DNA from 4 places in the Streptomyces sp. SS7 genome. Region 2 is predicted to be linked to each of the others. Evidence: riboswitches for the same ligand, from Rfam matches in the RefSeq annotation. Region 2 holds a riboswitch; each other region holds the start of a gene.

Region 1 (7,361 bases), 7.1 Mb from region 2:
TGTCCGCCCGCCCGGACCCGAGCGGCCTGCGGTGCGCCCGGACCGATTTACGCCTGCCACGTCAGGGCGGTGGGCGAAGCGAGCGCCCTCATGGTGCGGTGAGGATGCTCTCAGGCCGGTCGTCGACGGTACGGCAGCGTCGGTCGTCCTGAGGCCGAACGGCAGTCGCGCAGGGCAAGTGTGAATGTATGAGTTTCCGCTCGCATATTCCGCTGCCATGGTGAATTGGACGACAGTAGAAGGGAAATGCTGGACTTCGAGCAGGAGGTTCGTCATGTCCTGTCCACCGTCGGTTGATGCGCGTAAAGCGCTGGATTTCCTCAGGACCAGTGGGCTGGTCGACCTCAGTGTTCCCCTGGAGCGCGTGGTCGGTCAGGTCAGCCAGCTGGACGATGTCGCAGGCTATGTGCTCGCCTGGGAACGCTACGTCCTGGTCGTCGCCAACGAAGTAGCCGACGTCTCGGTGCCTGCAGAAGGCTGATCTGCCGAACAAGGTGACTGCCGGGAGGAAAACGGTGGAAACAGAAGAACCCGGCGTCCGGTCATCTCGAAGGCGCGCGGTGGAGGACCGGGCCGTTGCCTGGCTCGCTGCGCGCCGGGCCATGTTGGACCCGCGCAAATCCCAGCCGGACCAAGTACTGTTCACCCGCAAAGCTCTGATCGAGACGGCCTTTCTGGTGGGATTGCGTGCACGCCTTGATGGTGCACCTCTTACCGGTGGCTATGCGGCCGTTCTCGAACAGGTCGAGGACGTCGCCCGGCAGCCCTCTTACCGGGAAATGATTGCGCGGGACGAAGCTGCCCTCCTGCTGTATGCAGGGACATACGCGGCACTGCGGCTCTGCGGTCGTGAAGACCCGGAATTCCGGCGGATTGTCCAGCAGGCCTCGGGCGGCGGATACGCGGCCGCGTTCGAGCGAGTGCCCTATCGGCAGCTGGATCTGCTCCACACCCTGTACCTGTGCGGGATCGAAAACGACCTGTCCTCCATGGACGAGGTTCTGCCCTTCACCGTTCTGTGCCGACGCCCGAACGTCCTCAAGCTGGGCGACCGCGACGTCTACGCCATCACGCACACGCTGTTCTACGTCACGGACTTCGGTCTGCGTGAGCCTGTATGGCCCCGCGGCTACAGCCCGGGCGAGGCCGTCGAACTCCTCGAAGCGCTCCTCGTGCTGGCCGAGGCCCGTGCGAACGCCGACCTGGCCGGGGAGTTGTTGTGCTGCCTGTACTGCCTCGGCATCACCGACTCCCCAGCGGCAGACCGGGCATGGCGGTTCCTGGAATCCGTCCAGGAGGACAACGGGCGGGTGAACGGGCCCGAAGGCATCATCCACCCCGGACTGGACAGTGGGGATGACGAGTTCCGCCACTGGGCGGAGGGGTACCACACCACCATCGTCGCCGCCCTGGCCGGCCTTCTCGAGCGAAGCCCCCGACGGCCCGCCAAGCCACGCCCGGATCTGCCGACTGCGGATGTCCCTCTGGAAGCGCCCCTCAGGCGCGCTGTCCTGTGGCTGTGCGACGAAAGCATGATGAAAGACCCGCGCGTGGGGCTTCCCGGTGTCGCGGCCGCTGCTGTCGGGGCCGCCGCAATCCGGGAACACCACCTCGCCCGGCCGGCGCTCGAGCACTACGCGGCGCGCCTGGCCGACTCGGCCCCGGCCCTCTGGCAGGAACAGGGCATGGAAGTCGCGGGAGAGTTCGCCCTGGCCCTCCGCACAGCGGGAGTCGGCTGTCCGTCCTTGGAACACTTCCTCAAGGCCACAGCCGATGTGGTCAGCTCACTCGACATGGTCCCTGCCGACATCTACGACAATGTGCACCGGCTTGTCGACCTCGGTCTCCTCGGCCCGTCAACCGCCGCCGTCCCCCGTCAGGCTGTGCCGCACGAACAGCCTCTCTACCCGCTTCAGGCCGCCGTCTCCCTGCGCGAAGCCAGAGAGACGTACCACCTCGGCCAGATCGCAGCCGCCATCCGCAGCCTTGCCCAGGACGGGTGGGGCCGTCACCGCATCACCCAGGACGCCATCTCCTTCCTCATCGCACAGCAGAACACAACGGGAGCCTTCGGATACCCGGCCTGCGACGACCGGGCAACACGCGCCCAAGCCCAGTACGCCTGGACCCGAAGCGCAGTAACAGCCCTAGCCACCATCGTCGGCGGCAGGCCCTGACTCCCGACGCAGCGGTGCGACGAAGCCCCCCGGAAGGCATTCGTCGACTTCCCGCCGCAGTGCCCTGTCCCGGCCGGGGGCACCCACCGGGCAGAGCCGCCAGCGGCAACCCGTGGTGTCTCCCGGCCTGGTCAGCAGACGCCGGTAGTCCGCCCGAAGGCTTCGGGATCGGTCAGGCTGAGCACCTGCGCCTGGCACACGGTCGTAGGCGGCGCGCAGCGCCCGCGGACTGATCGGTGCGGCCACAGAGGGGACCGTGGCGGCCATCGCGGCCGACCGGCCGGCGCTCCCGTTCGCGCGCAGCGGCGCAGCGGCGCACCGGGCCGGCCCCGGTCGTGGCAGGCGGCCCGTCCCCGCCCCCGACGCCGTCTCACGGCCGAGGGCGACGGAGGTGTCCAGCCCGGTCATGACCATCCCGCGGATCAGGAACGTCACTTCGCACTGCACCATGAAGACGATCAAGCGGCCCCGGAGCGGCCGGCCGCGCGGCCGTCGGGGGCGGGGAGAGTCCGATCACGTCGGACCATGCGCTCTTGGCCAGTTCCGCGGGGCACGGTACCTTCACTCTGATATCGACGACGGAAACACGGAAGCCGGTGGAAATCCGGCACGGTCGCGCCACTGTGAACGGTGCGCTCCCCGCAGCGGGAGCGGACCGCGAGTCAGACCCGGGGCCGTCGTCCTGTGCACCACCGAGATGGGACGCGAACTCCCAGAGGAGGCCCTGCCCATGGCGCAGCACGTCGCCCAGCCGACCACCGCCGCACCCGCCGTTCCCGCCAAGCTGCCGCTCAAGGACATCGCTCCGTGGGCGGTCTTCTTCGGCATCCTCATGCTGGTCCTGCTGTACTTCGTCGGCGCCGAGCAGGGCGCCACCTCCGTCGTCTCCGGCGAGGGAGTCCACGAGTGGGTGCACGACGCCCGCCACTTGCTCGGCTTCCCCTGCCACTGACGAGGGGCGCCGCACCACCATGAATTCCGCAACCGTGCGAAACCTTCTGGTGCGGGGCATGCTCGCCGGCCTCGCGGCCGGCGTGCTCGCCCTCGTCGTCGCCTACTTCCTGGGCGAGCCGAACGTCGACAGCGCCATCGGCTTCGAGGAGTCCCACGCCCACGAGCACGAGGTCGAACTCGTCTCCCGTTCCCTGCAGTCCACCGCAGGTCTCGCCACCGGCGTCCTGGTCTACGGCGTCGCCTTCGGCGGCATCGCCGCCCTCGCCTACTGCTTCGCCCTCGGCCGGGTCGGCCGATTCGGCCCGCGGGCCACGGCGCTGCTGCTGTCGGGGGCCGCGCTGCTGGCCGTGTACGTCGTGCCGTTCCTGAAGTACCCGGCCAACCCGCCCGCGGTCGGCGACCACGACACGATCGCCAAACGCACCACCCTGTTCTTCCTGATGATGCTGCTCGGCGTGCTCCTCGCGATCGCCGCGGTGATCGCCGGCAAGCGCCTCGCGCCGAGGCTCGGCACCTGGTACGCCACCGTCGTCGCCGTGCTCGGCTTCGTCACCCTGATCGGTCTGGCGTACGCGTTCCTGCCCGCGGTCAACGAAGTCCCGGCGGACTTCCCGGCCACCCTGCTGTGGCGGTTCCGCCTGTCCACCCTGGCCCTCCAGATCACCCTGTGGACGGCCTTCGGCCTCCTCTTCGGCGAACTGGCCGAACGGCTCCTGAACCCCAGGCCCGTGAAGGCCTCGGCGCGGGCGGCGATGACCGTCCCGCAGTGAGCCGACCGTCATGACACCAGGGCCCCCGGATCGTCCGGGGGCCCTGTCATGCGTGGTCGTCGCCCTGTTCGCCCGCCGGGGCCGGCGGCTGTCCGAGCCGCAGGTTCCAGCGGCCGTCCCGCCCGCTGACCGAGGTGACGCCCAGCGGGGGCACGTCGAGCCGCCAGAACGCCGCCGTCGGCGCCCCCAACACCCGCACCGCCACGGCCCGTACGATCTCCGGCTCGACCACCGCGACCGTGTGCCCGGCCGTCCCGGCCGCCGTCCGCAGCCAGCGCTCCACCCGCGCGCACAGGTCCGCCACCGACTCCCCGCCGTGCGGTGCCGCGTCGGGGTCGGCGAGCCAGCGGCCCACCTCCTGCGGCTCGGCGGCGCCGACCTCGGCGAGGGTCAGGCCCCGCCATCGCCCCACGTCCAGGCCCGCCAGGTCCCCTTCCTCCACCCCGTCCAGCCCGAGGGCGGCCGCCGTCTCCCGGCAGCGCACACTCGGGGAGAGCACCACCCGTACGGCGGCGGGCAGCGACCCGGCGGCGGCCCGCGCCCGGGCCAGGCCGCCCGCGTCCAGCGAGCCACCGTCGTCGAAGCGGGCCCGGCGCAGGGAGTCGTTCATCGCGGGCGGGACGAAGCTGACACGGCTGGTCACGAGGCTCCTTGGGGGTGCGGTCCGTGCGGTCGGGAGCGTGCCCAGGAAGCGTAGGTGCGGGCGGTCCGCAGGGGGCGGCCCGGGTGACGGTGGCTTCGGCAAGCTACCACGGCCCGACGGCCGGCCCGGATCGGCGTGCACGGGGCGGACGGCCACCACGCCGTGCTGTCGTGGGCCGAGATCGACCCCGTCTTCGGCAAGGCGGCCGTTCTCCCCGCCACCACCGCCGACGGCACGCCGCTCGACGGCACGCCGCTCGACGGGGCCGGTCCCCAACCGGTGCTGCCCCAGGACCCCGGAGCTGAACGCGAAGGGCGCCCGGGGCAGGCCCGGGCGCCCTCGCTCAGTTCAGGGTCGGTTCAGGGTCAGACCAGGTCGAACCGGTCCAGGTCCGAGACCTTGGCCCAGGCCGCGACGAAGTCCTTCACGAACTTCTCCTTCGCGTCGTCGCCCGCGTAGACCTCGGCGAGGGCGCGCAGCTCGGAGTTGGAGCCGAAGACGAGGTCGGCGCGGGTGCCGGTCCACTTGAGGTTGCCCGCGTCGTCACGGCCCTCGAAGGTGTGCTGGTCCTCCGAGGTGGACTTCCAGGTCGTGCCCAGCTCGAGCAGGTTGACGAAGAAGTCGTTGGTCAGGACGCCCGGGGTGTCGGTGAACACACCGTGCTTGGACCCGCCGCTGTTGGCGCCGAGGACGCGCAGACCGCCGACGAGGACCGTCATCTCGGGGGCGCTCAGGGTGAGCAGGTTCGCCTTGTCGAGCAGCAGGTACTCGGCCGGCAGGCGGGTGCCCTTGCCGGTGTAGTTGCGGAAGCCGTCCCAGGTCGGCTCCAGCGCGGCGAACGACTCGGCGTCCGTGTGCTCGTCGGTCGCGTCGACACGGCCCGGCGTGAAGGGGACCTCCACGTCGAAGCCAGCGTCCTTGGCGGCCTTCTCGACCGCGGCGGCACCGCCGAGGACGATCAGGTCGGCCACGGAGACCTTCTTGGCACCGGTGTTGAACTCGGCCTGGACGCCCTCGATGACGCTGAGGACGTGACGCAGCTGGTCGGGGTCGTTGGCCTCCCAGGAGCGCTGCGGCTCCAGGCGGATCCGGGCGCCGTTGGCACCGCCGCGCTTGTCGCTGCCGCGGAAGGTGGAGGCGGACGCCCAGGCGGTGGAGACCAGCTCGGAGACGGTCAGACCGGAGGCGAGCAGCTTGGCCTTGAGGGCCGTGACGTCGGCCGCGTCGATCGGCTCGCCCTCGGCCGCCGGCAGCGGGTCCTGCCAGAGCAGGGTCTCCTCGGGCACCTCCGGGCCGAGGTACAGGGACTTCGGGCCCATGTCACGGTGGGTCAGCTTGTACCAGGCGCGGGCGAACGCGTCGGCGAACTCGGCCGGGTTCTCGTAGAAGCGGCGCGAGATCTGCTCGTAGACCGGGTCGAAGCGCAGCGACAGGTCGGTGGTGAGCATGGTCGGCAGGTGCTTCTTCGACGCGTCGTGCGCGTCGGGGATGATCGCCTCGGCGTTCTTGGCGACCCACTGCTTGGCGCCGGCCGGGGACTCGGTCAGCTCGTACTCGTACTCGAAGAGGTTCTTGAAGAACCCGTTGCTCCACTGGGTCGGCGTGGCGGTCCAGGTGACCTCCAGGCCGGAGGTGATGGCGTCGCCGCCCTTGCCGGAGCCGTAGGTGCTGGCCCAGCCGAGGCCCTGCGCCTCGATCGGCGCGGCCTCGGGCTCGGCGCCCACGTTGTCCGCCGGGCCGGCGCCGTGGGTCTTGCCGAAGGTGTGACCACCGGCGATGAGGGCGACGGTCTCCTCGTCGTTCATCGCCATGCGGCGGAACGTCTCACGGATGTCGCGGGCCGCGGCGACCGGGTCCGGGTTGCCGTTGGGGCCCTCGGGGTTGACGTAGATGAGGCCCATCTGGACGGCGCCGAGCGGGCTCTCCAGGTCGCGGTCGCCGGTGTAGCGCTGGTCGTCCAGCCAGACCTTCTCGGGACCCCAGTAGACGTCCTCCTCGGCCTCCCAGACGTCGGCGCGGCCGCCGCCGAAGCCGAAGGTCTCGAAGCCCATCTGCTCCAGGGCCACGTTGCCGGCCAGGACCATCAGGTCGGCCCAGGACAGCGCCTGGCCGTACTTCTTCTTCACCGGCCACAGCAGACGGCGGGCCTTGTCCAGGTTGCCGTTGTCCGGCCAGCTGTTCAGCGGCGCGAAGCGCTGCTGACCGGCGCCGGCGCCGCCGCGGCCGTCGGAGATGCGGTAGGTGCCGGCGCTGTGCCAGGCCATACGGATCATCAGCGGGCCGTAGTTGCCGAAGTCGGCCGGCCACCAGTCCTGGGACTCCGTCAGTACCGTGGCGATGTCCTGTTTGACGGCCGCCAGGTCGAGGTTCTTGAACGCCTCCGCGTAGTCGAAGTCCTCACCGAGCGGGTTCGCCACCGCCGGGTTCTTGGCGAGGATCTTCAGGTTGAGGCGCTCGGGCCACCACTGGCGGTTGCCGCCGCCCTGGGTGGGGTGTGCCGCACGGTCGTGGGCGACGGGGCACTTCGCCTCGGACGAGGGGTTCTCGGACATAGGGGGTATTCCTTCCGAAGGGGGACATCAGGGTGCTGCTGCGGTACCGGCGGTGGAACAGGCGGGGCACAGGCCCCAGTAGATGACCTCGGCCTCGTCGATCGAGAAGCCTCGGTCGTCGGACGCGGTGAGACAGGGGGCGTGACCGACCGCGCAGTCGACGTCGGCGACGACGCCGCACGAGCGGCACACGAGGTGGTGGTGGTTGTCCCCGACGCGCCCCTCGAACCGCGCGGGGCTGCCCGGCGGCTCGATACGGCGGACG
Region 2 (7,361 bases):
CTTGCGAGGAACCGGCACAGAGGGCGGCAGCGTCACAGGGACCAGACCGTCACGCGGTCAGGGCAGCCAGGGGCCAGGGAGGACGAACAGAGACAAGGCCTCACCGTGGCCACGGCCGAGCACCCTGCAACCTTCCGGCTTCTCCAGTGGGCAAAGAAAAACCGGCAAACGGCTGCCTGTCCCAACACTCCCCCGGCACGGGGATGGGCAACCCGCCGGTTCACACTCTCAGTGACCCACACGCCCAATCGGGTGACAAGAGTCCAGCCGCCTCTATCACCCGAAGTGAGGAACCACCCGCTCGAGACGGGCCTCCCCGCCGGCCTGCCGCGACCCAGCTCGCACATGGCTTCGCCGACCCGCTGCCGCGGGTGATCGCCGCGACCGATCCGGCGAACGTCCAGCGGTGGCAGCTGCGCGACCGCAAACCGATCAAGCAGTGGACCAAGAGGCGCGCCACCCTGGTCGGCGACGCCGCCCACCCCACCTCGCCCTTCGCGGCCTACGGGGCCGGTATGGCCACCGAGGACGGCCCCTTCCTCGGGCGTCGCCTCGCCGGTGTGGATCTGGGGGACTACGGGCCCGATCTCATGGGCCCGAGGGCTTCTACGCGCGGCACGATGCCGGCGTCACGCCCAGCGCATCCCGAGCCCGGTCCGCCGGTCCAGCCGGAGGTCACGACGACCGGGTGCTCGGGGGTGCCCTCCGGCGGCGCCGGGTCCATCGGCTCCGTGCCCAGCGAGCCGGGGTTGTGGCCGGCCACCCAGTTCCCGCTCGCTTCGTCGCGCACCGCGCGGGTGGGCGGGCGCAGTGCGGTCATCAGCTCCAGCCCGGAGAGCGGTCAGACGGCCAGGTTCCGCCGCCGGCCATTTCGACGAGCTTGAGGGAATGCGCTGCTCGAGCCGGCCGCACTCCGCGCCGACCGCACGGGCAGCGGGGACGCGGCTGCGCGCGCCGCGACCCCGCTGCCTCCCTGGACACCTCCGGCCTGGTGGCCCCGACCGCGGCGTACGACGCTGCCGAGACCCATCTGGCTTCTGCCGCCCAGCAGTTCGCCCCCGGCCGAACAGACCGCGTTGCCGGGCCCTGCCCTAGAAGGTCAGGTTCCAGGCGTCGATCTTGCCCGTGTCGGAGGCGGCGTTGTCGTTGACGCGCAGCTTCCAGGTGCCGTTCGCGACCTCCGAGGAGGCGTTCACGGTGTAGGTCTGGGCGATGTTGTCGGCGCTGCCGCCGGTGTGGTTGTGCAGCGTGTACTCGGTGCCGTCCGGTGCCACCAGGTCGACCTTCAGGTCACCGATGTAGGTGTGCTTGATGTCCACACCCACCTTGAGAGTGGCCGGGGCGTTGCCCGTCACACCGGTGACGGCGATCGGGCTCTCCGCGGTCGCGTTGTCGGCGATGGCGAAGTCCGCGAGGTTCTCGAAGTACGTGCCGGGCGGCGGGGTGGTGCCGACGGCCTTGAGGGCGTCGACCTGTCCTTCGCCGAAGAACGAGTTGTTGGCCGTCGTGCCCGTGCAGCGGCTGTCCGAGGGGCAGGCGATGTCGTTGGCCTGGGCGGCCAGCTTGGCGCGGAGCTGCGCGGGGGTGATGCCCGGGTTGGCGCTCGCGAGGAGTGCCGCCACGCCGACCACGTGCGGCGTGGCCATCGAGGTGCCGCTCTTGCTGCCGTAGCCGCCGCCGGGGACGGTGGAGTACACGCTGCTGCCCGGCGCCGCGACGTCGATGACGCCCTGCCCGTAGTTGGAGAACGAGGCCTTGGTGACGCCCGTGCCGTTGGCCGCGACCGTGACCACGCCCGGCAGCTCGGTCGGGATGTCGAGGCAGGCGTTGGTGATGGTGCGGGTGACCGGCGTCGAGTCGTTGGGGCTCGCTGAGTCGGTCGTCTTGTGGGCGAGGTCGTAGTTCTCGTTGCCCGCGGCGGCGATCTGGAGGGAGCCCTTGCCCTCGGCGTACTCCTGGGCGCGCTTGACGCCCTCGATGATGGCGGCCTGGTCGATGTTGTCCGGGCAGTTGAACTGCCAAGGGTCCGTGTAATAGCTGTTGTTGGTGACCTTGAAGCCGTGGTCACCGGCCCAGACGAAGCCGCAGACGGTGTTCTCGGCGAAGAAGAAGGAGTTGCCGGGCTCGGCGACCCGGACCGCGGCGATCTTCACTCCGGGGGCCACACCGACGACGCCCTTGCCGTTCTTGGCCGCGGCGATGGTGCCCGCCACGTGGGTGCCGTGCGTGTCGACGTCCCGCCAGGCGCCGGTACGGGTGTCGGGCTTGCCGTAGGCGCAGGAGACCGAGTCGGCCGCGTCGAAGTTGGGCGCCAGGTCCTGGTGCTGGTCGTCCACACCGGTGTCCAGGATGCCGACCGTGACGGACGCGGAGCCCGGGTTCACGGCCCAGGCCTGGTCGGCCTTGATCTGGCTCATGTCGGCCCGGACCGGTTCTCCGGCCGGGGTCGAGGCCTGGGCCGGATTTGCCGGGAGCGTCGGGTTGTAGGCATCGGCCGGGACGTCCGAGGTGCGCGTGGCGCCGACCTGCTGCACGCCGGCGACGCCGCGCATGGTGGCGGCGAATCCGCTGGACGCCGAGTGGGCGACGATCACGCCGATGGCGTCGTAGTTCGAGAAGACGGTGCCGCCGTTGGCGGCGATCGCGGAGCGGACCGCCGCATTGTCACCGGGGGCGGTGATCACGAGGTAGGCACGCGTGCCGGCCACCCAGGCCGCGCTCTGGGAAGCCGGCACGGCGGCCGGGGCGTGGGCCTTGGCGGCCGGCGCGGTGGAGGAGACGACGGGGAGCGTGCCGGCGAGGGCGCCCGGGGTGCCGAACGCGAGGGCGGCGCCGAGCGTGGCCGCCAGGACCAGCGTGCGTCTTGGGCGGCTGGATATGTGGGGTATCAATGCGTCCTCCGGAGACGGCCCGGCCGTGCTGGTGGCAGCGGCCGGGCCGTACGAAACGAGTGGTGGATGCAAGATGTCAGGTGCATGCCCTAGTGCGGAAGTACCTTTCCGCGCAGGGGCGTTATGGAGGCATGGCTGAAAATAGACCTGCCCCGGGCGTCGGCGGGGCCCGGAATCCGCTGGGAGCCCGGCGACGCCGACCGCGTTGCAGGGCCGACCTCAAGCACGCGTACCGACGACGGCGTCAGAGCGTCGGCTCGTGCTCGCGCAGATGGGCGATGATCAGGCTTGTGAGGCCTCGGGGGCCTCGTCGGGGACCCAGCGACTGAGATCAACACCAGGACGCCGGGCTCGGCTTTGGCCGCCTCATGGTCAGGGGATACGCGGGGCACCAGCCAGGTTCGCGACCACAACGGTCGTCAGATGCCTCACGCATGGTCAGCCCGAGCTCTGCTTCGCCGCCGGGATCTCCGGCGCCATCCAGCACCGCGCCGGCATGCAGACCTCGAAGACCGTCGTCGCGGTGAACAAGGACGAGGAGGCTCCGTGTCGACGTCGCTCCCCGTGACCGAGCGCACGATCTGACCGTACGTCGGACTTGATAGCCTCGGTGTGCCAGTCGAGCCACACCCGAGGCCAGGGAATCCGGTGCGAATCCGGAACTGACGCGCAGCGGTGAGGGGGACGGGCGGGGCACGACGCCACTGGGAGACCGGGAAGGCGCCCCGACCGGACGAACCCGAGTCCGAAGACCTGCTGGCACCTCCGCGCCCCCGCGCGGGGGACACCCGTAGGCCAGGCTCCGCGTACGAGCCCCGACCCCCGAGGCGTGCCCGTGCTCCGTTCTCCCGCCCCATCCCGTACCGCGGCGTTTCTCCTCGCGTCCGCTGTGCTGCTCACCGCCTGCGGCTCCTCCGGCGACCAAGCGGCATCGAAGAAGACCACGGCCGCCGGCTACCCGGTGGTCCTCGACAACTGCGGTCACAGGAGCACCCTGAAGGCAGCCCCGAAGCGGGCCGTCTCCCTCAACCAGGGCACCACGGAGATCCTGCTCTCCCTCGGCCTCGCCGACCGCATGGCCGGTACGGCCACCTGGACCGACCCCGTGATGAAGGGCCTGGAGAAGGCCAACGCCTCGGTGCCGCGCCTCGCCGACAACAACCCCTCCTTCGAGAAGGTGCTGGACGCCGAACCCGACTTCGTCACCGCCTCGTTCGTCTCCACCCTCGGCGCGGGCGGGGTCGCCACCCGCGAGCAGTTCGAGAAGCTCGGCGTGCCCACCTATGTCTCCCCGTCCGACTGCGCGGCGGGCAAGGACAACGACAGCGGCGGCGACGGATCACGCAGCAAGCCACTCACCCTCGACGCCGTCTACGGCGAAATAGGCGACCTGGCACGCGCCTTCGGCGTCGAGGAGCGCGGCGAGAAGCTGGTCGCCTCGCTGAAGAAGCGGGTGAGCACGGCCACCGCCGGACTGCACGCCTCGGACGTCTCCCTCATGTACTGGTTCGCCAACTCCCAGTCGCCCTACCTCGCCGGCTGCTGTGGTGCGCCCGGCGCCGTCACCCGCGCGGTCGGCGCGGAGAACGCCTTCGCCGACACCCACGACGAGTGGCCCCAGGTCAACTGGGAGACCGTCGCCGACCGTGACCCCGACGTCATCGTGATCGGCGACCTGACCCGCAAGCAGCAGACCGCCGAGACCGCGCAGGCGAAGATCCGCTTCCTGGAGACGAACCCCGCCACCCGCAACCTGACCGCCGTGAAGAAGAAGCGGTACGTCCTGCTCAGCGGGCAGGCGATGAACCCGTCCATCCGCACGATCGAGGGGATCGAGAAGGTCGCAGCCGGTCTGCGTGACTTCGGGTTCGCCAAGTGAACGTCCGCTCGCTGCTGTTGACGGGCGGGGGACTGGTCGCGCTGTTCGTGTCGATCGCCGTCGCCGTGACGATCGGGCCCGCCGACATCTCCACCGGTGACGTCTGGGCGTCCGTCGCGGCCCATCTCGGCCTGGGGGAGGGCACGTTGGCTCCGCTGCGGGACGGCATCGTATGGGACCTGCGGATGCCGCGGACCCTGCTCGCCGCGGTGTGCGGGGCCGGACTCGCCGTCTGCGGCGCGGTCATGCAGTCGCTGCTGCGCAACCCGCTCGCCGACCCTTTCGTGCTCGGGGTCTCCTCCGGCGCGTCCACCGGGGCGGTCGCCGTGGTCGTGCTGGGGGTGGGCGGGGGAGCCGTGTCCCTGTCGGCGGGCGCCTTCCTCGGCGCGCTGCTCTCCTTCGCCCTGGTGCTGCTGCTCAGCCACACCCTCGGCGCGAGCACGGACCGGGTCGTGCTCTCCGGGGTCGCGGCCATGCAGCTGTTCTCCGCGCTGACCTCCCTCACCGTCCTGACCTCGGCGGACGCGGAGACCACGCGGGGCGTGCTGTTCTGGCTGCTGGGCTCGCTCACCGGCGCCGACTGGGGACAGGTGCTGCTCTGCGCCGTCGTCCTGGCGGTCGTGCTCGTGGTCTGCCTCGGGTACGCCCGTACGCTCGATGCGTTCGCCTTCGGTGACGATGCCGCCGCGGGACTCGGGGTCCGGGTCGCCCGCACCCGCCTGGTCCTGCTCTGCGCGACCGCGCTGCTCACCGCCGCGCTGGTCAGTTGCGCCGGCGCCATCGGCTTCGTCGGCCTGGTCCTGCCGCACGCCACCCGGGCCCTCACCGGCTCCGGGCACGCCCGTCTGCTGCCGGTCACCGCGCTGACCGGCGCCGTCTTCCTGGTGTGGGTGGACACGCTCGCCCGTACCGTCCTCGATCCCCAGGAGGTCCCGGTGGGCGTCGTGACGTCCCTCATCGGCGTGCCGGCGTTCGTGGCCGTGCTCTACCGAGGACGGAGCAGGGCATGAGCAGCCTGCACGCGGACGGGGTCGTACGGCGCCTGGGAGACAAGGTCGTCGTCGACGGCGTCACGCTCACCCTGCACCCCGGTGAGACCGTCGGCCTGCTCGGCCCCAACGGCTCAGGAAAATCGACGTTGTTGAGACTGCTGGCCGGTGTCCTCGCGCCCACTGCCGGAGTCGTGACCCTGGACGGGCGCCCGCTCACCGAGGTCAGCCGCCGTGCCACTGCCCGCCGTGTCGCCACCGTCGAGCAGCACGCCGACACCCAGACCGAGCTGACCGTCCGGGACGTCGTCGCCCTCGGCCGCATCCCGTACCGCCGCGCCTGGGCGCCCCCGACGACGGCCGACGCGCAAGCCGTCACCGAGGCCCTGGCGCGCACCGGCCTGGCCGACCGCGCCGGACAGTCCTGGCACACGCTCTCCGGCGGCGAGCGCCAGCGCACCCAGATCGCCCGCGCCCTCGCCCAGCAACCCCGCGAACTCCTCCTCGACGAACCCACCAACCATCTCGACATCCAGCACCAGCTCGACCTCCTGGAGCTGATCGCCGGCCTGCCGGTCACCACGGTGATCGCCCTGCACGATCTGCATCTTGCCGCGATGTACTGCGACCGCCTGCTCGTCCTGCGCGACGGGCGCGCCGTCACGGAGGGCACCCCCGCCGAGGTTCTCACCCCGGCCCTCATCGAGCAGGTCTTCGGCGTCCGCGCCGAGGTGACCCACGGCCCCGGCCACCCTGTGATCCGCTTCCTGCGCCCGGCTGCCCGGGACGTATCTTCCCCGAGGAAAGGTGTGACGAGCGATGCCTCGACAGCGCCCTGAAGCAGCCGGCCCGGACCGCACCCTTGCCGCACCCGCACCCGCACCCGCACCGGCACCGGCACCGGCACCGTGCCGCGTCGTCGTCTGCCGGGACTGCTGCTGCGGAACCCCGAAAGTCACCGGCGTGGATCACGACCGGCAGCTCGCGCGCCTGGCCGAGGAGGTACCCGTCCGCGTCTCGGACTGCCTCGACGTGTGCGAACACGCCAACGTGATCGTCGTCCAGCCCTCCGCCGAGGCTCGCGCCGCAGGCGCCCGCCCGGTCTGGCTCGGTCTCGTCAACGACCCCGACGCCGCCGAGGACGTCGCCGCCTGGGTCCGGGCCGGCGGCCCCGGAATCGCTCCCTGCCCCGACATCCTCGACCTCTACGTCTTCACCCCGCCCCGCAGGGCGCGATGAGCACGAGGGTCGGCCCGGTCGGGGCCGACCCTCTGCCTGGCACCCGGGCGGGGTCGACCCTTTGCCCGGCACAGGGGTCGCAGGGTTGACCTACGTCTCCGTGCGCGTCGTGAACATGGCCTGGTCCAGCCAGGTCAGCAGGTCGTCGACCACCTCCTTGCCGTTGGTCTCGTTGAACAGTTCGTGGCGGGCCCCCGGATACGTCCGGTACGTGATGTCCGTGACGCCGGCCGTGCGGTAGCGCTCGACCAGCAGGTCACTGAGCCGGAGTCCTTCGTTGAGCGGGTCCATGTCTCCGACCATGACGCACAGGGGCAGCCCGGCCGGAATGCCCTGGGGATCGGCGAGCAGGGGCGTCGCCGC
Region 3 (7,361 bases), 1.7 Mb from region 2:
GGGTGGCGAGGGACCAGGCGTCGAACAGGGCGACCCAGCCGCGCAGGACGGCGGTGTCGTCGCGGTCCCAGGCACGCAGCCGCCAGCCGGGGCGGGCGCTGTCGCCGTGCACCTCGACGAGGCCCGCCAGCCGGGCGGTGTCCCAGTCGTGGCGGACCTGATCGGCGGTCAGGGCCAGATCGCGGGCCGCCCGTTCGGCGGTCGCGTCGGAGAGCGTGGCCTTGCCGTCCGCGGTCGCGGCGTCACCGCCGGGGCCGAGGACGCCGTCGGCCCAGCGCGCGACACGGGCCGCGGCGGCCAGACCTGAGCGTGCCATTCTGGCCAGCTCCGCCGGGGCCGGAGTGCCCTCCGGGGGGCGGGGCGCGGGGCGGCGCGGGCGCCGCTGGTTCACAGCTGTGGGGGCGGCGGCCAGGGGTCGCGGGCGGACGAGTCGAAGCCTGGAGTCGCGCGGGATACGGGACGTCACGGGTGCAGTCTTCCGGTTGACGGTCCGAAAACCCAAACGGAATGTCACCGCGGGCGACGGGACTGGCCAACGCACGGGGCCCGAGAAGCGCCGAGGAGACGGGTTCAGGCCAGTGGTACGGGCTTAAACGGAACCTTCGGGACCGGTACGGCGGGGAGGGGCCGCGCGGTTCAGCTGAGGGGGGTGAGGAAGCGGCGGAGGGCCTCTTCGTAGGCCGTGGGGTCGGCGTTCCACATGGCGCCGTGCGGGGCCTGGGCGACGGTGTGGAGGGCGACCAGGTCGGGGCGGCGGGCGGCGAGGCGCCGGGAGACGTGCCAGGGGGCCACGGTGTCGTCGGGGCCGTGGAAGATCAGGGTCGGCACGGCCAGCGCGGCCGGGTCGGCGATGTCCTCGCCGGCTCCGTCGGGGGTGGCGTGCAGACCGGTGCGGCCCTGGGCGGCACGGACGGCGAGCGGCAGCAGCACGCCGGGGGTGTGCCGGGCGGCGGCCAGGGCGCGCAGGGTGGACGGCCAGTCCAGCACCGGGGAGTCCAGGACGAGTCCGGAGACGAGGTCGCGCAGTCCGGAGCGGGCGGCGGCGCGCAGGGCCATGGTGGCGCCGGTGGACCAGCCGAGCAGGACGAGGCGCTCGGCGCCGTAGCGGACGGCGTACCGCATGGCCGCGTCCAGGTCGCGCCACTCGGTCTGGCCGAGGTGGTTGAGGCCGTCGGTGGGGCGGGGGGCGCCGAGGTCGCCGCGGTAGGACAGGGCGAGCACGGGGAAGCGGCGCCGGTGCAGGAAGCCCAGGAGGTTCAGGGCCTGTTCACGGGTGGTGCCGAGGCCGTGCACCGCGATGACCCAGGTGCGGCGGGCGCCGGGCACGAACCAGGCGGGCAGGTTGCCGAGTTCGCCGGGTACGTCGATGTCGGCGTGGTCGAGGCCCAGGGTGCCGCTCGGGGTGCCGACGTGGAGGTTGGGGGTGAGCCAGACCGCGTCGCCGGGGTCGAGGGTGCCGTGCGTCACCCGCTCGAGGCGGCGCACGACGGTGTCCGCGGAGTGGGCGACGCCGGCGACGACGGGGCCGACGACCGCGTGGGAGCCGTCGCCGGCGAGCCCGTAGGTGCCGGGGCGCAGGCTGGCGAGGTGCCGGGTGAGGGTCACCTGGCCGGCGGCGGTGCCGTGCACGGTGAGCCGGGGTTCGGTGGGCAGGGGTCGGCCGGGCGGCGCCTTGAGTGCGGCGTCGCTGGCGAGCCGGCCGGCGGCGACACTGACGGCGCCGGCGGCCAGGGCTGCGGTGACGGCGGCGGCCGTCGCGGTGACAGTGCGCACCCGTCCAGTGTCCTGGCCATCCCTCTCTACGGCCAGTGGGGGCGACGGGGGGTGTGAGGGCACCGCCGGTGGGCGCCGTCGGGGCTGGGCGCCGTCACGGCGGGGAGACATGACCGGGTGGAGAGCAGGGCGGTCCGTCTGGAGTGGGTCAGCGTTGGCCGTAGGTGTGCAGGCGGGCGGCCGCCTCGGCTATCTGGGCGTGCGTCAGGAGGGTCGGGGTGTGGCCGGGGACCGAGGACGCGGTGAGCCAGAGGTGGCACATCCACTCCAGCTGGGCCGTTCGGTCGAAGGCCTGGTCGAGGGTGGCGCCGTAGGTGAGCGTGCCGTGGTTCTGGAGGAGGCAGCCGGTGCGGTCGGCCAGGGCGCGCAGGGCGTGCTCGGCCAACTCCTCGGTGCCGTAGGTCGCGTAGGGGGCGACCCGGACGGGGCCGCCGAGGGCGCCGGCCATGTAGTGGACGGTGGGGAGCTCGGCCACGAGGGTCGAGACGGCGGTGGCGTGCACGGCGTGGGTGTGGACGATCGCCCGGGCGTCGGTACGGCGGTACACGGCCAGGTGCAGGGGCAGCTCGCTGGTCGGCACGAGGGTGCCGCGGACCTGCCGGCCGGTGAGGTCGACGCCCGTGACGTCGTGGGGCGTGAGCCGGTCGTACGGCACGCCCGACGGGGTGACGAGGACGGTGTCGCCGACCCGCACGGAGACATTGCCCGAGGTGCCGACGACCAGGCCGTCCGTGACGGTGCGGCGGGCCGTCGCCACGAGCTCCGCCCAGGCCTGCCGTTCGTCGCTCAGCTGTTCACCCATGCCCCGATCCTGCCAGTGCGCGAGGCACTCGACACGGGGAGCTACCGAGTGAGGAGTGTCTCACTCCACAAGGACACCTTGACGCCCATCCCAGTTCACCTTCCGTTCACTCAGGTTACTTAGCTTCAACGAACCAATGACTTCGAACGATTGCCTGGGTAAATGGAAAACTTCTCGCTGATCCTCGCGATTGTGGTGGTCACCGCACTCGCGTTCGATTTCACGAACGGTTTCCACGACACCGCCAACGCGATGGCCACGACCATCTCGACCGGTGCACTCAAGCCCAAGGTCGCGGTGGCCATGTCCGCCGTGCTGAACCTTGTGGGCGCCTTCCTCTCGGTGGAGGTCGCGAACACGATCTCCAAGGGTCTCGTCGACGAGACCGGCATCCGTCCCGAGGTCATCTTCGCCGCCCTGGTCGGCGCGATCCTCTGGAACCTGCTGACCTGGCTGGTGGGACTGCCCTCCAGCTCCTCGCACGCCCTCATGGGCGGCCTGATCGGCGCCACCATCGCCTCGGCGGGTCTGGGCGCGGTGCACGGCGACGCGCTGGTCACCAAGGTCCTGATCCCGGCCGTCGCGGCCCCGATCGTGGCGGGCGTCGCCGCGATGCTCGCCACCCGGCTGTCCTACACCCTGGGCAGGAAGGCCGACGGCAAGGCCGCGGCGAAGGGCTACCGCGCCGGCCAGGTCGCCTCGGCCGGCCTGGTCTCCCTGGCCCACGGCACCAACGACGCGCAGAAGACGATGGGCATCATCACCCTGGCCCTGGTCGCCGGCGGCGCCGTCGCCCCCGACTCGGACCCGCCCACCTGGGTCATCCTCTCCGCCGGCCTGGCCATCGCGCTCGGCACCTACCTCGGCGGCTGGCGCATCATCCGCACCATGGGCAAGGGCCTGACCGACCTTCAGCCGCAGCAGGGCTTCGCCGCCCAGACCAGCGCGGCGACGGTCATCCTGGCCTCCTCCCACCTCGGCTTCTCCCTGTCGACCACGCACTCCGTCTCCGGTTCGGTGATGGGCGCGGGCCTGGGCCGCAAGGGCGGTGTGGTCCGCTGGTCGACGGCGACCCGGATGTTCGTGGCCTGGGGCCTGACGCTCCCGGCGGCCGCCCTGGTGGGCGCGCTGGCCGAGTCGGTCACCGACCTGGGCGACTGGGGCACCGCGGTGGTCGCGGTCTTCCTGATCGCCTCCAGCGCCGCGATCTGGAAGATCTCCCGCCGCGAGGTCGTGGACGCCTCGAACGTCAACGCGACCGAGGAGCCGCCCGGCGTCGTCACCACGGCGATCGCGGCCGTCACCCCGCCCCCGGCGGGCACGGTCACCGAGGACCTGACAGCCACCATTCCCTCCCCGGCCGCAACGGCCACCTCCACCACCGAGCCCACGGCTCCGGCCGCCTGAGCCCGCCCACCCGGTACGAAGGAAGAGAATCAGCATGGACATCGACTGGGCGGCCCTGGGCTCCGTCTTCGGCGTCAGCCTCGTGGTCACGGTGGCCCTGGTGGCCCTGTTCACCCTCGGCGTCATGGGCCTGTCCCGCCAGGAGCGGGCCACCGCGGAGGGCGGCTCGGCCGGCCTCGCGGTGACGGGCGCGTACGTGTGCTTCGCGGCCTGCGCGGCGGCGGTGGCGTACGGGATCTCACTGATCGTCGCCTGACCCACCGCGCGGACACCGAAGGGGTGCGGGACGGATCGCCGTCCCGCACCCCTTCCGCGTGCCCGCCCCTCGTGACCTCGGGAACCACCCCCGTGTGGGGTTCTGCACACTCTCCCCGCGCAGGTCAACGGCAAGTTGACGGCCCTTCCGGGGGCGTGGTGGACTGCCGGGGCCATGTACGGCGGCAGAAGAGGAAGCCGGTGAGAATCCGGCGCGGTCCCGCCACTGTCACCGGGGTAGGTAGCCCCGGGAGCCAGGAACTCTCGCCGCCGGTCTCGTCGAACCAGGGCGTGGACACCCTGAGTGAGGACATATCGCCATGCTCGCCTGCCGTTCGAGGGTCTGCCCACGGGCTCTCGGGTACAGCCCAGGACCGCTGCCCGCCCCCACGGCCGGCTGAGCCGATGCGAGCCGATCGCGTCTTCGCGTACGGCGCCGCCGCCGGCCTCCTCGGTGACCTGCTCCTCGGCGATCCCCGCCGGGCGCATCCGGTCGCCGCGTTCGGGCGGGCCGCCGGTGCCGTGGAGCGGCTGCTGTGGCGGGACCACCGGGGACGAGGCGCCCTGCACACCGCCGTCTGCGCGGGTGGGGCGGTCGCCCTCGGGTCCCTCGCCGAGCGGGCCGTACGCCGCTCCCCCGCCGCCTCCGTCGCGCTGACCGCCGCCGCCACCTGGGCCGTGGTCGGCGGGACCTCGCTGGTCCGTGAGGCCCGGACCGTGGGACGGGCCCTGGAGGCGGGGGACATCGGGGCGGCGCGGGCCCGGCTGCCGCATCTGTGCGGGCGGGACCCCCAGGCGCTCGACGCCGACGGGATCGCGCGAGCCGTCGTGGAGTCCGTCGCGGAGAACACCTCGGACGCCGTCGTGGGGGCCCTGGTGTGGGGCGCGGTGGGCGGGGTGCCGGGGCTGCTCGGGTTCCGGGCCGTCAACACGCTCGACGCGATGGTGGGTCACCGGTCCCCCCGCTACCGGCGGTTCGGGTGGGCCGCGGCCCGGCTCGACGACGCCGCCGGGTGGCCGGGGGCACGGCTGACCGCCGGGCTCGCCGCGCTGGCGGGGGACGATCCGCGAGGTGCCGTACGGGCCTGGCGGCAGGACGCGGACCGGCATCCCAGCCCCAACGCCGGGCCCGTCGAGGCCTCGTTCGCGGGGGCCCTCGGGGTGCGGCTCGGCGGGACGCTGTCGTACGGGGGCCGGGTCGAGCACCGGCCCGTGCTCAACGGGGAAGGACGCGCCGTCGCCACGGGCGACATCGAGCGGGCCGTACGGCTCTCCCGGCGCGTCGGTCTGCTCGCGCTCGGCGTCTGTGTCGCCGGGCGCCTCATCGCAAGGGGGCACAGGTCATGAGCGGGGGTCTCCTCGTCGCCGGCACCACCTCCGACGCCGGCAAGAGTGTCGTCACGGCCGGGATCTGCCGGTGGCTGGTCCGCCAGGGGGTCAAGGTCGCGCCCTTCAAGGCGCAGAACATGTCGCTGAACTCCTTCGTGACGCGGGAGGGCGCCGAGATCGGGCGGGCGCAGGCCATGCAGGCGCAGGCCTGCCGCGTCGAGCCGACCGCGCTGATGAATCCCGTGCTGCTCAAGCCCGGTGGCGAGCAGAGCAGCCAAGTGGTGCTGCTCGGCAGACCGGTGGGCGAGATGAGCGCGCGCGGCTATCACGGCGGGCGGCAGCAGAAACTCCTCGGGACCGTGCTCGACTGTCTCGCCGAGTTGCGGGGCACGTATGACGCGGTGATCTGTGAGGGGGCCGGTTCTCCCGCCGAGATCAATCTCCGGCGGACCGACATCGTCAACATGGGGATCGCCCGGGGCGCCGGGCTCCCGGTCCTCGTCGTCGGCGACATCGACCGCGGCGGGGTCTTCGCCTCGTTCTTCGGGACGGTGGCGCTGCTCTCCCCCGAGGACCAGGGGCTGGTCGCCGGGTTCCTCGTCAACAAGTTCCGCGGGGACGTCTCGCTGCTGGAGCCGGGCCTCGCCATGCTGCACGGGCTGACCGGGCGGCGGACGTACGGGGTGCTGCCGTTCCGGCACGGGCTCGGGATCGACGAGGAGGACGGGCTGCGGGTGTCCCTGCGCGGGACCGTACGGGAGTCGAACGTCTCGCCGCCCGTCGGCGAGGACGTGCTGCGGGTCGCGGTGTGCGCGATCCCGCTGATGTCCAACTTCACCGACGTGGACGCCCTCGCCGCCGAACCGGGGGTCGTGGTGCGGTTCGTGGACCGGCCGGAGGAGCTGGCGGACGCCGACCTGGTGGTGATCCCGGGGACGCGCGGGACCGTACGGGCGCTGGAGTGGCTGCAGGAGCGGGGGCTCGCCGAGGCCCTGCGGCGCAGGGCCGCCGAGGGCCGGCCGGTCCTCGGGATCTGCGGCGGCTTCCAGATCCTCGGCGAGCACATCGAGGACGAGGTCGAGAGCCGGCGGGGGCACGTCGACGGGCTCGGGGTGCTGCCGGTCCGGGTGCGGTTCGCCCGGGAGAAGACCCTCACCCGGCCGGTCGGCCGGGCCCTCGGCGAGCCGGTCGAGGGGTACGAGATCCACCACGGGGTCGCCGAGGTCGGCGAGGGCGAGCCCTTCCTGGACGGCGTCCGGGTCGGGCAGACCTGGGGCACCCACTGGCACGGCTCGCTGGAGTCCGACGGCTTCCGGCGGGCCTTCCTGCGCGAGGTGGCGGCCGCCGCGGGCCGCCGGTTGGTGCCGGCCCCGGACACCTCGTTCGCCGCGCTGCGCGAGGAGCAGCTCGACCGGCTCGGCGATCTGATCGAACAGCACGCGGACACGGACGCGCTGATGCGGCTCATCGAGTCGGGCGCGCCGCAAGGACTGCCTTTCATTCCACCGGGAGCGCCCGCATGAGCACTGTGTTGTTGTTGTCGACCGCCGACACCGATCTGCTGGCGGCCCGGGCCGCCACCGGTGCCGGCTACCGGATCGGCAACCCGACCCGCGTCGACGTCACGGACGAGCTGCCCGGTCTCCTGGACGGCGCGGACCTCGCCGTCGTACGGCTGCTCGGCGGCAAGCGGGCCTGGGAGGACGGACTGGCCGTGCTGAAGGCGTCCGGCATCCCGACCGTGCTGCTGGGCGGCGAGAGCGTGCCGGACGCCGAGCTGATGGCCGAGTCGTCG
Region 4 (7,361 bases), 2.3 Mb from region 2:
ATCGTCGAGCAGGTCTACGACCATCAGGGGAACGTCGGCCAGGGCTCCACCCCGGTCCTGGTCTTCGACGCCTGGGAGCACGCCTTCTACCTCCAGTACAAGAACCAGAAGGTCGACTTCATCGACGCCATGTGGGCCGTCGTGAACTGGCAGGACGTGGCCCGGCGTTACGCCGCCGCCAAGGAGCGCGGCGACAGCCTGCTGCTCCGCCCGTGACGCAGTAGCCGCGTCGGCACAGTCGTCCTGCTCGTGATCGTCTTCTCAACCTTCACTTGCAGGCGGTAGGAAGAAGGGCTCCCGTGAGGACGTGACTTGCGGGAGCCCTTCGGCCGTACGGAGTCTCAGGCTGAGCCCCGGTGGCTGGGCGGTCCCTGGAGCGGGTGATGTCGGCTCCAGCGGACGCCGCTTACGGGTCGGTTTGTGTTGGAGGTCGAGCCCCCATGAGTCGGCGTGGCATTCGACACGGCCCAGGGACATGGGCATGGGGAGTGTCGCGAGGGGCCGTTCTCCTCCCTGTCCACTGGCGATGGGGCAGGCCGGATGGAACAGGTCGATCGGGGCCGGTGCGCAGAGAATGGGCCTGAGAGGCCGCTGACGGCGGTGCGTTGGCCAGAAGGCCGTCGCCGCTCAGCCGCTCCCGCTGATGCAGTGCTTGAGCAGGTCAGTGGTGATCGGGTCGATGATCCGGTAGCGGACCACCCGCCCGTCCTTCTCGCCCGCCACGACGTCGGCGGCGCGCAGGAGTCGCAGGGCCTGGGACACGGCGGGGTCGTTCATTCCGGTCGCGATGGCGAGGTCCGAGACAGCGAGCGGACCCGTCTGGCGCAGGGCCATCAGGAGGGCGAGGCGCCCGGGATCGGAGAGCAGGGAGAACCGTTCCGCCCAGGCCCGGACATGGTCGGGCTCGCCGATGGCGGCGACGGCGTCGCAGACCCGGTGGCCGTCGATGGCGATGCGGTCTGCGCGTTCGGCGGGGACGAGATGCATGGACGCATCCTCGCAGGTGGCAGTGTGATCTTGCATACCTGCGCAGCTGCGCAGCTGTGCAGGTATGCAGGTGTGAGCGGTCGCCCGTACGGTGGGCGGGCCGTGGTGTTCGGGAAGACCGGTGACAGCCCTTCGTGGTTCGGGGGGTTCAGACCGGAGCGGCCCTCGCCACTGTGATCGGGGAGTCTCCGTCCCATTTGTGCACGGTCACTGTCCGCCCCTTGGCGGATGGGAAGGCCGGGACGGAAGACGCGCGCACCCGTAAGCCAGGAGACCGGCCACGGCACTTCACGAACAGATCCACGAGGTGCTGGAGCGTGACCGTATGACCCTGTCCACGGGGCCTGACGTGCCTTCTGTCTTTCGTTGGCGGCGCGAGGACACCGTCCGTACCGCCGGTCTTCTGGCGGTGATCGCCGCGCTGCACGTGCTGGCGTTCGGCATCCTGTTCCTGCTCGTCGTGCCGGGGCACTACGAGGTCGGTTCGAAGGCGTTCGGGATCGGCCTCGGGGTGACCGCGTACACGCTCGGTATGCGGCACGCGTTCGACGCCGATCACATCGCCGCGATCGACAACACCACCCGCAAACTGATGGCCGACGGCAAGCGGCCGGTATCGGTCGGCTTCTGGTTCGCGCTCGGCCACTCCAGCGTGGTGGTCGCGATGGCCGCCCTGGTCGCGGGAGGCGCGCAGCTCGCCGGCACGCTGCTGAACGACGACTCCCGCACCCACCAGACACTCGGTGTCGTCGGCACGACCGTCTCCGGGACCTTCCTCTACCTCATCGCGGCGCTCAACCTCGTGGCGCTCGCCGGCATCCTGCGGGTCTTCCGGGCGATGCGCTCCGGCACGTACGACGAGGCCGCTCTCGAACAGCACCTGGACTCGCGGGGATTCATGAACCGCGTCCTGGGCCGCTTCACCAGGTCGATCACCCGGCCGGGGCAGATGTTCCCGCTGGGCTTCCTGTTCGGTCTCGGTTTCGACACCGCCACCGAGGTCACCCTGATGGTGATGGCGGGCAGCGGCGCGGCGGCCGGGTTGCCGTGGTACGCGATCCTGTGCCTGCCGCTGCTGTTCGCCGCAGGGATGAGCCTGTTCGACACCCTCGACGGGACGTTCATGAACTTCGCCTACCAGTGGGCGTTCTCCAACCCGGTGCGCAAGGTGTTCTACAACCTCGCCATCACCGGCCTGTCGATCGCGGTCGCCTTTCTGATCGGCACCATCGAACTGGTCGGGGTGCTGCACGAGAAGCTCGGTCTGCGCGACGCGGTGACCGGCTGGATCGCCAGCCTGGACCTGGGCAACGTTGGCTACATCATCGTCGGCCTGTTCGTGCTCGTGTGGGCGGCGGCGCTGGTGTACTGGCGGCTGGCCAAGGTGGAGCAGAGATGGGCCGCCCGTCTCGCCGAGGGCGGCTGACACCCGGGGCATGATCCACTGCCGGGCTGTGCGGCCGGGGCGGTGAAGAGCGACGCCGTCCTCATTGTTCCGGCCTCCGTGCCAGAGCCGGGAACAGGACGGGATCCAGATCCGATTGCTCAAACGAAGGCGAGCCGTGCCGGAGCGGACGTGGTGGTGGTGTTCCTGCCCGGGTGGGGGAGGAGATCAGTGGGCCGCATGGCAGCATCGGGGCATGAGTGCGTCCCCGGCGGTACGGAGCCTGCGCGCGGCGGTGTTCGCCGCGCTGTGCGTGCTGCTCGCCGCCGGAGGGCACGCGCTGGCGACCGGTACGGCACCGCCCGTGTGGGTGCAGGCCGCCGGGTTCCTGCCGGTCTTCGGGGCCGGGTACCTGCTGGGCGGCCGGGAGCGGTCGCTGGCGGCCATCGGCGCCGGCACGGTCACGGCCCAGGGCGCACTGCACCTTGCGTTCGGCGCCGCACGGCCGCACGCCACGATGGTCATGCAGGGCATGCGCCTGTCCCACGTGCACGCCGTGACCCCGCACGCCACCGCCGTTCATGTCGCGGCGGCCCTGGTACTGACCTGGTGGCTGCGGCGCGGGGAGGTCGCGCTGTGGTCGCTGCTGCGCCGTGCCGTCGCGCTGGTGCCGGGCCTGGTGGCCTGGTGGCTGGTGAGCGGCGGGGTACGGCTGGTGCCGGACGCGCGGGATGTCGTAGGACCGTGTCGGTGGGCCGACGGGCCGCGCCTGCTTGGACGTCTCCTGCTGCGGCACGCGGTGCAGCGGCGCGGGCCGCCGCCGCGGAGCGCGTACCCGATCTGACCCCGACACGCCCTTCCAGTACGGAGATCGACCCACCCATGTCCCGAGTACGCATCACTCTGCGCCGCGTCGGCGCTGTCACCGCTCTCGCCGCGGCCGGAGTCCTCGCCGCCGCGGGCGTCGCCTCCGCGCACGTCACCGTCCACCCCGACAGCTATGCCAAGGGGGCCACCGACGGTGTCCTGACCTTCCGTGTCCCCAACGAGGAGGACACCGCCTCCACCAACAAGGTCCAGGTCTTCCTGCCCACAGACCACCCCGTCCTCGGCGTCCTCGTCTCCCCGCGCGACGGCTGGAGCGCCAAGGTCACGAACACGAAACTCAAGACGCCGGTCAAGACCGACGACGGCACCATCACCGACGCCGTCTCCGAGATCACCTGGACCGGCGGCAAGATCGACCCCGGGCACTACGAGGACTTCGACGTCGCCTTCGGTCAGCTGCCCGAGGACACCGGCCAGCTGACCTTCAAGACGCTCCAGACCTACTCCGACGGCAAGACCGTCCGCTGGATCGAGGAGGCGGCGCAGGGCGACGAGGAGCCGGAGAACCCGGCCCCGGTCCTCAAGCTCACCGCGAAGAACGCATCGGACGAAGCCGGCGTGCCGACCGCCTCCGCGTCCCCCTCGAAGGCATCCGTGTCCGCCGCCTCCGGCGGCAGCGACTCCACCGCCCGCGGTCTCGGGGTCGCCGGGCTGGTCGTGGGCGTACTGGGCCTGGCCGCGGCGGCCTTCGCCATCGTGCGTGGCCGCTCCGGCGGTTCCCGGGCCGAGTGAGGCGGGGTGCCCTGCCGATGGCGAGCGGTCGGCAGGGCACAGCTCGTCGAGCGGTCGACTCATATGCGGCGCACGCGCAGGACCGCTCCGGGAACCAGACCCTCGCCCGTTTTACATGTGACGTACATCACGATTAACTGCCGGAACTCGACGCTCTGTCGACTCGACTACTGGAGTGCTACGGCTACAACCGCCGTCTCTCGCAGGACGGTTCGATGCGACCAGGAAGGTCGGGCATGGCCGATATTCCCCTGTCACCCCCCTCCGTCGGCGGGGCCGCCCGCAGACTGCTGCCGGCTCCCGCGCTGTGCGGGTTCCTGCTTCTGCTGGCGCTGGTGTTCTCGGTGTCCTACGCCGTCGGGTCGGCGGCGGGACCGGTGGCGCCAGGCATGCACGGAACCGGGAGAACCGGGAGCAGTGATGGGAACGGCGGGAGTGACGGGGGCGGCGGGAGTGGCGGCGGTATGGACGACATGCCGGGGATGGGCCATGGGAGCGGTGAGTGATGGCGGCCGAACCGATGGCGAGCCTCGTGGTCACGGACGTCACCGTGGGCGGGATGACCTGCGCGGCCTGCGTCCGGAGGGTGGAGAAGAAGCTCGCCAAGCTGGAGGGCGTCACGGCCACGGTCAACCTGGCCACGGGGCTCGCGCGGGTCAGCCACCCGGCCGCCGTCGCGCCCGAGGATCTCGTCACCGCGGTCGAGCAGGCCGGATACCAGGCTGCCCTGCCCGTGCGTGAGGACGAGGAGCCGACCGAGGAAGCGGACAAGGCCGCGAGCGACGAGGCCCGCCGCGAGCGGGAACGGCTCGTGGTCACCGCTCTGCTGGCGGTACCGGTCCTGGTGCTGTCGATGGTGCCGGCGTGGCAGTTCCGCAACTGGCAGTGGCTGTGTTTCATGCTGGCCGCCCCGGTGGCTGTGTGGAGCGCCTGGCCCTTTCACATCAGGGCGCTGCGGGGACTGCGGCACTCCACGGCCACCATGGACACCCTCGTCTCGCTCGGCGTCGCGGCGTCGTTCTCCTGGTCGGTGTACGCGCTGTTCCTCGGGGGCGCGGGCGAGCCCGGGATGCGGATGTCGTTCAGTCTGGTGCCGTCCGCCTCGGAGGGCATGGCGCACCTGTATCTCGAAGCCGCTGTCAGTGTGCCGCTGTTCGTGCTGACCGGGCGGTTCCTGGAGGCGCGGGCGCGGCGGGGGACCGGGGCGGCGCTGCGGTCGCTGGCAGAACTGGCCGCCAAGAAGGTGTCCGTCCGCGACGAGCATGGTGAGCGGTTGCTCCCCATCGAGCAGTTGCGGGTGGGGCACGTCTTCGTGGTGCGTCCCGGTGAGCGGGTCGCCACCGACGGGCGCGTCACGGAGGGCAGTTCGGCCGTTGACCTTTCGCTGGTCACCGGTGAGAGTCAGCCCGTGGAGGTGTCTCCCGGTTCGGCCCTGGTCGGTGGGGCCGTCAACGCGGGCGGGCTGCTGCTGGTCGAGGCCACGGCGGTTGGCGCGGACACGCAGTTGGCTCGCATCACGCGGCTGGTGACGGAGGCGCAGGCGGGCAAGGCGCGGGCGCAGCGGCTGGCCGACGCGGTCGCGGGCGTGTTCGTCCCCGTGGTGCTGGCGATCGCGGTGACCGTGCTCGGGTTCTGGCTGGGCGCCGGTGCCGATCCGCAGGCGGCGCTCACCGCCTGTGTGGCCGTGCTCGTCGTGGCCTGCCCGTGCGCGCTGGGGCTGGCGACGCCGACCGCCCTGATGGCGGCCACCGGGCGGGGGGCCCAGCTGGGCGTGCTGGTGAGCGGGCCGCAGACGCTGGAGGCGCTTCAGCATGTGGACACGGTCGTGCTGGACAAGACCGGCACGCTGACCACCGGTCACATGACGGTGGCCAAGGTCACCGTGCTGCCTGGCTCACTTGGGCAGGACGCGGTGATGCGGCTGGCCGGGGCGGTGGAGCGCGGCTCCGAGCATCCGATCGGGCGGGCGGTCACCGCGTACGCGGACCGCGCGGAGGTGCCCGGACCGCTGCCGGACGTGACGGATTTCGCCGCGGTGCCGGGACACGGCGTGAGCGGCCGGGTGGACGGCGTCCTGGTGGAGGTGGTTGCGCCGGACGGCAAGCTGCCGCGCGCGCTGGCCAAGGCGCTGGCAGAGGCGGAGGAGGCCGCGCACACTCCGGTCCTGGTGACGGTCGACGGCCGGGCCAAAGCGCTGATCGCGGTCGGTGACCTGGTGCGCCCCGGCAGCTACCGGGCCGTGGAGCGGCTGCGCCGGCTCGGTATCCGCCCGGTGCTTGCCACCGGCGACCGCACGGCGCCCGCCGAAGCGGTCGCCGCCGCCCTGAACATCGACGAGGTGCGCGCCCGCTGCACCCCTGAGGACAAGGCCGCTCTCGTACGGCAGTTGAAGGAGGAGGGCGCCCGGGTCGCGGTGGTCGGCGACGGTGTGAACGACGCCGCCGCACTCGCCGAAGCCGACCTGGGCATCGCCATGGGCAGCGGCACCGACGTGGCCATCGGCGCCGCCGACCTGACGCTGGCCCGCGGGGACATCGAGGCGCTCGTCGACGCGGTCCTGCTGGCCCGGCGCACGCTGGGCACGATCCGGGCCAACCTGGTGTGGGCGTTCGGCTACAACGTCGTCACCGTGCCCCTGGCCATGGTCGGCCTGCTCGATCCGATGTTCGCCGCCGCGGCGATGTCGGTGAGTTCGGTGCTGGTGGTCGCCAACAGCCTGCGGCTACGCGGCTGGCAGCCCTCTGCCGCCGGCGGCCGGAGCCGTCCCGGGACGCGGGGCGCGAAGGCCGGTGCCCGATGAAGCCGATCACCGGCCCGCTGTCCATGCTGAAGCGCCTGGACCGGCGGCGGCTGCGGGACGGGGCACTCGCCGCTCTCGTGCCCGTCGCGGCGTGCAGTGTGGCGCTGGCCGGCCTGACCGCGTGGGTCGGCACGGGCCGGGCCGGCAGCCCGGCGGTCGTCCGGGTCACGGACGGGAAGGTGCTGCTGCCGTCCGACGGGGTTCCGGAGACGGCGGCGTTCTTCCGCATCGCCAACGAGGGCGGCTCGGCCGACACCCTTCTCCGGATCACGGCACGTGGCGTCCCCGGTGAGATAACGCTCTCGCGGCACCGCATGCGGCAGGGCAACGCGGCCTACCGGTCCACGATCGACTCCGTCTCCGTCGCGGCGGGCGACAGCCTCGCCATGTCGCCGAGGGGGGTGGACCTGACCGTGCCCGTGCCCTCGGAGCAGTGGCGCTCAGGTGATCTCGTGCCGTTCACCCTGGAGTTCCGGCGCAGCGGCCAGGTGAAGGTCCTGGCCGTCGTGGTGCCGCCGGATTCGGCATCGCTCACGTAGTCGTCCCCCGCCGTCCCCGAGTTCCGCCGCA

The links. Region 2 has a riboswitch for cobalamin ahead of U5640_RS41740 (ABC transporter substrate-binding protein). Riboswitches for the same ligand answer to the same signal wherever they lie in the genome.
Region 1: it holds a riboswitch for cobalamin, as region 2 does, so the genes downstream of both, U5640_RS09620 (CbtB-domain containing protein) here and U5640_RS41740 (ABC transporter substrate-binding protein) in region 2, are expected to answer to the same signal.
Region 3: it holds a riboswitch for cobalamin, as region 2 does, so the genes downstream of both, U5640_RS34620 (cobalamin biosynthesis protein) here and U5640_RS41740 (ABC transporter substrate-binding protein) in region 2, are expected to answer to the same signal.
Region 4: it holds a riboswitch for cobalamin, as region 2 does, so the genes downstream of both, U5640_RS31960 (HoxN/HupN/NixA family nickel/cobalt transporter) here and U5640_RS41740 (ABC transporter substrate-binding protein) in region 2, are expected to answer to the same signal.

Annotation. Positions count from the first base shown of each region.
Region 1 is NZ_CP141223.1:2,145,442-2,152,802, reverse strand. Features, by position in the region: gene U5640_RS09630 (hypothetical protein) at 275-481, shown strand; gene U5640_RS09625 (hypothetical protein) at 516-2,177, shown strand; cobalamin riboswitch at 2,714-2,871, shown strand; gene U5640_RS09620 (CbtB-domain containing protein) at 2,908-3,129, shown strand; gene U5640_RS09615 (CbtA family protein) at 3,149-3,901, shown strand; gene U5640_RS09610 (histidine phosphatase family protein) at 3,948-4,544, opposite strand; gene katG (catalase/peroxidase HPI) at 4,910-7,096, opposite strand; gene U5640_RS09600 (Fur family transcriptional regulator) at 7,124-7,361, opposite strand, start outside.
Region 2 is NZ_CP141223.1:9,281,340-9,288,700, forward strand. Features, by position in the region: partial or broken gene U5640_RS41720 (FAD-dependent monooxygenase) at 204-578, shown strand; partial or broken gene U5640_RS41725 (transcriptional regulator) at 656-838, opposite strand; gene U5640_RS41730 (S8 family serine peptidase) at 1,092-2,891, opposite strand; partial or broken gene U5640_RS41735 (electron transfer flavoprotein subunit alpha/FixB family protein) at 3,334-3,438, shown strand; cobalamin riboswitch at 3,491-3,667, shown strand; gene U5640_RS41740 (ABC transporter substrate-binding protein) at 3,721-4,770, shown strand; gene U5640_RS41745 (iron chelate uptake ABC transporter family permease subunit) at 4,767-5,780, shown strand; gene U5640_RS41750 (ABC transporter ATP-binding protein) at 5,777-6,598, shown strand; gene U5640_RS41755 (hypothetical protein) at 6,723-6,998, shown strand; gene U5640_RS41760 (lysophospholipase) at 7,089-7,361, opposite strand, start outside.
Region 3 is NZ_CP141223.1:7,542,708-7,550,068, reverse strand. Features, by position in the region: gene U5640_RS34645 (hypothetical protein) at 1-466, opposite strand, end outside; gene U5640_RS34640 (alpha/beta fold hydrolase) at 637-1,773, opposite strand; gene U5640_RS34635 (class II aldolase/adducin family protein) at 1,922-2,575, opposite strand; gene U5640_RS34630 (inorganic phosphate transporter) at 2,738-3,982, shown strand; gene U5640_RS34625 (hypothetical protein) at 4,017-4,238, shown strand; cobalamin riboswitch at 4,389-4,521, shown strand; gene U5640_RS34620 (cobalamin biosynthesis protein) at 4,643-5,584, shown strand; gene U5640_RS34615 (cobyric acid synthase) at 5,581-7,089, shown strand; gene cobN (cobaltochelatase subunit CobN) at 7,086-7,361, shown strand, end outside.
Region 4 is NZ_CP141223.1:6,940,479-6,947,839, forward strand. Features, by position in the region: gene U5640_RS31950 (superoxide dismutase) at 1-216, shown strand, start outside; gene U5640_RS31955 (metalloregulator ArsR/SmtB family transcription factor) at 628-987, opposite strand; cobalamin riboswitch at 1,074-1,285, shown strand; gene U5640_RS31960 (HoxN/HupN/NixA family nickel/cobalt transporter) at 1,313-2,413, shown strand; gene U5640_RS31965 (hypothetical protein) at 2,628-3,215, shown strand; gene U5640_RS31970 (YcnI family protein) at 3,254-3,991, shown strand; gene U5640_RS31975 (hypothetical protein) at 4,228-4,497, shown strand; gene U5640_RS31980 (heavy metal translocating P-type ATPase) at 4,497-6,791, shown strand; gene U5640_RS31985 (copper chaperone PCu(A)C) at 6,788-7,330, shown strand.